Regions from separate parts of the Hydrogenophaga sp. LT287 genome, predicted to be linked through region 1. Evidence: predicted binding sites of a transcription regulator. Region 1 holds the regulator's gene; each other region holds the start of a gene.

Region 1 (2,262 bases):
TGAGCGATCAGCTTCAAGCGCGGCAATTTTTCAATCAGCTGCCGCGTGACTTGCGTTCTTTCCCGAACCAGCACCAAGACATCTGCATCACGCAAGCGCACAGCCAGTTGACCCACGCCCTTGACCGTGTTGGTGAAAACTTTGGCCGGGTAAGGTTCCAACTTTTCGGCACAACGCAGCTTGCGGACAGCGTCTTGATAATCATCAAGGATCACAATATTCATGGGCTCTATTGTGCCCGCATGCCCAAGTGCGATTGCTGTGCGGTACGCACCTGGTTACCTTGTGAAGTGCGCTCCAACCAGTGCGGCCCTCAGTGCGGTGCTCAAGAAATGTCTACACGGCGAGCGCATCTCCGTCTCGGTCAGCTTGCGGCGCTGTCAATACCCGCCATTGTCTCGGCTATGTCTGCGGTTCACGCCTTGCAACCCCTACTGATAAGGGGGCGTGCACCGGGGTGGGACTTGTTCCGCATCGCCGGGGTGGGCGTTGGCTTGTCGTTGTGCAGGGCTCTCAGGCGCGCTGACGGCGTGCTTGGTTTTCGAGCGCAGCGAGCCTGTCGAGTTCGGCACACACATCGTTGATGCGTCCGGAGATCACGAGGCGGGCGTCCATTCGGCAACTTGCGCCAGCGTCGGTGTTGCGCACCACACGCACCCGAGATGGCCGGTGCGCCGATGGCGCATGCGGGCTGGTCGGGTCATTTGCCGCTGCGGCAGCGGCTGTGGTGGTGTTGCGACCGAGCCAGCCCGCGCGGGTGAACAGTTGCACAACTTTCGGGGCGGTCTTGGCTTGCTTAATCACAGTAGGTGCGGGCAGCCAGCTGTCGATGAGCTGCAGCGGCGCGCGCCAAGTGTTGGTCGTGAAACGGATTCCCATGCGAAACTCCAAAAGGGGTTGAACACAGGCAGGATTGCTAAAGGAATCGCCAACGCAGGGTTGTGCCGTTCAGGCAGTGCAAAAACCGCCTTCCGGACCAAACGCCCGCCACCTGCTGAGGCGACGTGAACCCCTGCGGGTCAGACTTGGAAGCTGTTTCGGATCAGGCCCACGGCCAGTCCTTCAATTTCAAAGGGCTCACCAGGCTCGACCACAATGGTCTTGTAGTCTGGATTTTCAGCGTGCAGCTCAATGAGGTGTTGCCGGCGCATGAAGCGTTTGACGGTTACGTCCTCACCCAGGCGAGCCACCACAATCTGGCCATTCTTGGCTTCTTTGGTGGCCTGTACGGCGAGCAAGTCACCGTCGATGATGCCAACATCGCGCATGGACATGCCCCGCACCTTGAGCAAGTAGTCGGGTGTGCGTTGAAACAGGCTGCGCTCAACGTGGTAGGTCTGGTCCACGTGCTCTTGAGCGAGGATGGGCGAGCCAGCCGCCACACGGCCAATGAGAGGCAGCATCAGCTGGGCGAGGCTGGGGAGCGGCAGTGTAAGCTGGCGTCCCCGTGAGTTGTTGATGGATTGAAGGTCTTCGCTGCGCAGGCGGATGCCGCGCGATGTGCCGCTGACGAGCTCAATCACGCCCTTGCGGGCAAGGGCCTGCAAATGCTCTTCTGCCGCATTGGCCGATTTGAAGCCCAGCTCTGTGGCAATTTCTGCGCGGGTGGGCGGCGCGCCGGTGCGTGCAATGGCTGTCTGGATGAGTTCCAGAATCTGCTGCTGGCGGGCCGTGAGTTTGGGCGGATAGGGCTGGGACTCAAGCATGGGTGACCTTTTGAAGAGCGCTCACGAGGAGGGCAGTCGGCATCTGGCAATGAAGGGATTCGGTACAGCCGCCAAGATCATTTTCAGAGCGACTGTGTTCTTATCCAGTACCTGTATTTTTAATCAGTTTTGGAGTCTTGGCAAGTGGCAATTCATGAAACGCAGGCGCAGGCTGAAAAACGCCTGGTGATTCTGGGCACGGGCGGAACCATTGCTGGGCAGTCTGCCCGGGCGGGGGACAACGTGGGTTACGTGGCCGGCCAGGTGTCAGTGGCCGATCTGGTGGGCGCTGTTCCGTTGTTGCAGGGCTTGCCGCTGGATGTGGAGCAGGTGGCTCAGCTCGACAGCAAGGATATGGGGTTTGCTGTGTGGAAGGCGCTTGCAGCGCGTGTGGCATTTCATCTGGAACGACCCGAGGTGGCGGGCATTGTCATTACCCACGGGACCGACACCATTGAGGAAACCGCCTTTTTTCTGCAGTCGGTCTTGCGGCCCGGCAAGCCGGTGGTGTTGACCTGCGCCATGCGTCCAGCCACGGCCCTGGTGCCCGACGGAC
Region 2 (2,262 bases), on a different contig from region 1:
GGCCAGTTCGGCGGGGTAACTGCCGGGTTTGCGTTCGGCTGTCTTGGCGATGTGGTTGGCCAGCTTGGCCAGGGTCTTGGTCGGCCCGATGCCGATGCAGCAGGGGATGCCCACCCACTGCAACACCCTTTCGCGGATCACCCGGCTGCGTTGGACCAGGTCACCCCGGATACCCGAGAGATCCACAAACGACTCGTCGATGGAATAGATCTCCTGCCGGTGACCGAGCCCGGCCACCAGGCTCATCATGCGGTCGCTTAGGTCTCCGTACAGCGGGAAGTTCGCCGAGAGTGCAACCAGCCCCTGGGATTCCGCCAGATGCCGGATCTTGAACCAGGGAGCCCCCATGGCAATGCCCAGGGCCTTGGCCTCGTTGGAGCGGGCAATCGCACAACCGTCGTTGTTGGAAAGCACCACCACCGGTTTGCCGCTCAGGCTGGGGCGGAACACACGCTCGCAAGAGACATAAAAATTGTTGCCATCGACCAGGGCATACAGCGAGGAAGCCATGCAGCACGCTCAACCAAGGTTCGCCGGCTTCAGCGTTTGAACTGTTTGATCGCCGCGATCACCACGCCCCACACCTCGACCGTCTGGCCTTCGGTGGGCACGATGTCGGCGAAGGTCGGGTTGGCAGCCTTGAGCTTCAGCCGCCCCCCGCGTTGCCAGAGCTGCTTGCAGGTGAAGTCCCCATCGACCACCGCCACCACAATCTGGCCGTGGCTGGGCTTGATTGCCCGGTCCACCAGCAGCACATCCCCATCGAAGATGCCCGCCTCACGCATGGACTCACCCCGCACCGTCATGCTGTAGGTGGCCTGTGGATGTTTGATCAGGTGTTCGAGCACGTCGATGCGTTTGGCCTGGAAGTCCTCCGCCGGCGACGGAAAACCCGCCCGAATCCGGGATTCAAGTTGGAAAGCGGGAAGTGGGCATTCGGCCAAGGGCCTCGGTGGGCTGCAGCTTCCTGACGCTGCACCAGGGAACATGGGTGACAACAGGTGATCTTCTACAATACTGGACATAATAACAGTATAGAGGCCAAGCCCATCCCTTGGGAATGCTTCACAGAAAACCGGCGCGAATCCGCGCATAGGATGGAACCATGTGCAGTCACTACGAAGGCGTGCGGGACGTCCAGGTCTTGCGAAAGGTGTTCCAGGTGGAGCCACCGGCCGACTTGGGAAAAACCGATCTCTGGCCGGGATACCCCGGCCTGCTGATCCGCCGCCCCAGGGAGAAGGACTCGGGGGATGACGCGGTGCCTGATAGGGAAGCGTTACCCGGCCTGTTTGGCCTGGTACCCCACTGGGCGACCGACCTGAAGATCTGCCGCAGTACCTACAACGCCCGCAGCGAGACGGTGGCCACCAAACCAAGTTTTCGGGAGGCCTGGAAGCGGGCGCAGCACTGCATCATCCCGGCCCAGGCCATCTACGAACCGGACTGGCGCAGCGGCAAGGCTATTCCCACTCGTATCGAACGGTCAGACGGTCGGCCCATGGGCATTGCAGGTTTGTGGTCTGCCTGGAAGTCTCCCCAGGGGGAATGGGTGCACAGCTACACCATGCTGACGACCAACGCCGATACCCACCCGCTGATGAACCAGTTTCACAAGCCGACCGACGAGAAACGCATGGTTGTGGTGTTGCCGGAGTCGGTCTATGACGAGTGGCTGGTAGCGACGGCTGAGCGCTGTGAGCAGTTCCTGGCGCCATTTGCGGCGGAGGGTTTGAGGGTGGGAAGTGAACGAGATTGAAGGAGGGTGGGAGACTGCTTCGCAGCGGTTGCTGTCGGTCGCGGCCGTGACCTGAGTTCACGGTGCCTGGCACAAAGCTGTCATTGGCTCACCCAGCAGCGCGGCAGCATCGATGACCGGTATCGAGGGAGCTGCAGTCATGGTCTAGCACACGTCTCCCCATGAACGGGACGACCCTACGCCTACCTGCGCGATGTCATGGCACGCCTGCCCATGCAGCCCGCCACCCAGATCGGCGAGCTGCTGCCATACCGCTGGCAGTCAGCCTGACAGCGCATATTCAGATACACGACCGCGCCCCGCAGTCAAGATGGGATCGCCGCGCGATTACGGGCGTCCTACAACCCTTAACTTAAGTCGGCCTACAGGCGAACAGTTGCCCCTCGGTCCCATGCCCCACGGCTGCATGGAATCCAAGTTCCATACCTAGGCAATTTTCTGACTTACGCTATGCGCCAAACCCAGGAAGATCGAGATCAGTGGAGCTTGATGCCGCTCCTTTC
Region 3 (2,262 bases), on a different contig from region 1:
TGGATGTAAACCTCGATCGCGTTGTTGCTCACCTCTTCGCCCCATTCGCACAAGCGCTCCACCAACTGGTCTTTGCTCACCAGGCGCCCGGCGCGCTGCAGCAGCACTTCCAGCAGGCCCAGCTCGCGGGCCGACAGTTCCACCATGCGTCCCTCAATGGTGGCCACGCGCCCGGCCTGGTCGTATTCCAGTGGGCCGTGCTTGATGGTGTTGGTGCTGCCGCCCATGCCGCGGCGCGAGAGCGCACGCACCCGGGCTTCGAGTTCTTGCAGCGAAAACGGCTTGGCCATGTAGTCGTCGGCGCCGTAGTCCAGCCCTTTCACACGCTCTTCCACGCTGTCGGCGGCCGTCAGGATCAGCACCGGCAGCGACGATCCGCGCGCGCGCAGGCGCTTGAGCACTTCAAGCCCGTGCAGCTTGGGCAGGCCCAGGTCCAGAATCAGCAGGTCAAACTCGTTGTTCGTCATCAGCGCGGCATCGGCCTCGCTGCCACTGGCCACATGGTCCACGGCGGCTCCGGCGGCGCGCAAGCTGCGCAACAGGCCATCGGCCAGAACCTGGTCGTCTTCGGCAATCAAGATGCGCATGGATGTCTCCTCTGGTCTGGCGGGCGGTTTTTATGCTGCAACGGACGGATCTCTTTGTGTCAGGGCGCACAAACGCCACACAACCAAGATCCGTGCCGGTCCATTTTAGGCTCCGGGCTGGCCCTTGGGCGCCTTTGGACCCCCGGGGTTTCACCGGGTCGCGGTGTGCCGGCGTGTGTCCACCGCCTCCGAGCCATAGGCCTCCAGGCCCAGCGCCACCACGGTGGCCACGTCGTTGCCCACCTGTGCCCGGAACTCGCTTTCTGCCTGCGCCACTGCCTGGCGAAAAGCTTCCAGCCACAGCAGCCCCGTGTCGGTGAAAACGATGCGGCGCGCCCGGGCATCCAGCGGGTCGGGTTCGCGCCGCACCAGGCCCCACGCATCGCATTGCGTCACCAGATCGCCCATGGCCTGCTTGCTCATGCCGGCCTGCTGGGCCAGATCGGTCAGGCGCGAGCCTTGCAGGCCCAGGTGGCGCGTGATGTGGATGTGGGCAGCCCCAATTTGCGCGCGTGCCGCCAGGTTGGACAACGCCAGCGGCACCTCCGCGTTGTGCGCCATCAGGTGCAACACCCGCTCGTCAAAACGGCGCAAGGCCTGGCCCATCAGACGGCCCAGGTGGCCCACGCGCCAGCGGTCGTCCGCACCTGCGGTGGTGTCTGTTGAAAAGGTCGGTTCAAACATGCCGCAAATAGTAAGGCAAACTGACCATAAATCTGGTGTTTGGCGTTTTACTTGGCTGTAAACTGCTGTTCAAGCATCCAGCCTGTACGCAAAAACACATGCTGGGAGCGACCACCCACTTACCCGCCCAGGAGCTTCAAATGGACGCAGCCGTCAAACCCAACCCCCTCAACAGCGAAAAAGCCAAGGCCTTGCAGGTCGCGCTGGCCCAGATCGAAAAGCAGTTCGGCAAAGGCACCATCATGCGGCTGGGCGAGGGTGAGGTCATTGAAGACATCCAGGTCGTGTCCACCGGCTCGCTGGGGCTGGACATTGCCCTGGGCGTTGGTGGCCTGCCGCGCGGTCGGGTGATCGAAATCTACGGTCCAGAATCGTCGGGCAAGACCACGCTCACGCTCCAGGTGATCGCTGAAATGCAAAAGCTCGCCGGCACCTGCGCCTTTGTCGACGCCGAACATGCGCTGGACATCCAGTACGCACAGAAGCTTGGCGTGAATCTGCAAGACCTGCTGATTTCTCAGCCCGACACCGGCGAGCAGGCGCTCGAAATCGTGGACAGCCTGGTGCGCTCCGGCGCGGTGGACCTGATCGTGGTGGACTCGGTGGCCGCACTCACCCCCAAGGCCGAGCTCGAAGGCGAAATGGGCGACAGCCTGCCCGGCCTGCAGGCCCGCCTGATGAGCCAGGCGCTGCGCAAGCTCACCGCTCACATCAAGAAGACCAATTGCATGGTCATCTTCATCAACCAGATCCGCATGAAGATCGGCGTCATGTTTGGCAGCCCCGAAACCACCACCGGCGGCAATGCGCTGAAGTTCTACGCGTCGGTCCGTCTGGACATTCGCCGCACCGGCACCATCAAAAAGGGCGAAGACGCCATTGGCAACGAAACCAAGGTGAAGGTGGTCAAAAACAAGGTGGCGCCACCGTTCAAAACCGCCGAGTTCGACATCCTCTTTGGCGAGGGCATCAGCCGCGAAGGTGAGATCCT

What was found. The regulator LexA, encoded in region 1, represses DNA repair genes until DNA is damaged. The targets are predictions, from matches to a motif close to ACTGTATNNNNATACAGT.
Region 2: the regulator LexA is predicted to act here: its motif matches at 1,017-1,034, upstream of AC0GNR_RS19285 (LexA family protein).
Region 3: the regulator LexA is predicted to act here: its motif matches at 1,336-1,353, upstream of recA (recombinase RecA).

The regions. Positions count from the first base shown of each region.
Region 1 covers NZ_JBVPZC010000001.1:246,226-248,487, forward strand. Annotated here, with positions in the region: gene AC0GNR_RS01165 (D-2-hydroxyacid dehydrogenase family protein) at 1-224, opposite strand, end outside; gene AC0GNR_RS01170 (hypothetical protein) at 514-879, opposite strand; gene lexA (transcriptional repressor LexA) at 1,020-1,706, opposite strand; gene AC0GNR_RS01180 (asparaginase) at 1,851-2,262, shown strand, end outside.
Region 2 covers NZ_JBVPZC010000061.1:1,834-4,095, forward strand. Annotated here, with positions in the region: partial or broken gene AC0GNR_RS19280 (Y-family DNA polymerase) at 1-498, opposite strand, end outside; gene AC0GNR_RS19285 (LexA family protein) at 540-989, opposite strand; gene AC0GNR_RS19290 (SOS response-associated peptidase) at 1,106-1,759, shown strand; partial or broken gene AC0GNR_RS19295 (transposase domain-containing protein) at 1,934-2,029, shown strand; partial or broken gene AC0GNR_RS19300 (LysR substrate-binding domain-containing protein) at 2,186-2,262, opposite strand, start outside.
Region 3 covers NZ_JBVPZC010000007.1:145,795-148,056, reverse strand. Annotated here, with positions in the region: gene AC0GNR_RS08395 (response regulator) at 1-587, opposite strand, end outside; gene AC0GNR_RS08390 (MarR family winged helix-turn-helix transcriptional regulator) at 738-1,271, opposite strand; gene recA (recombinase RecA) at 1,412-2,262, shown strand, end outside.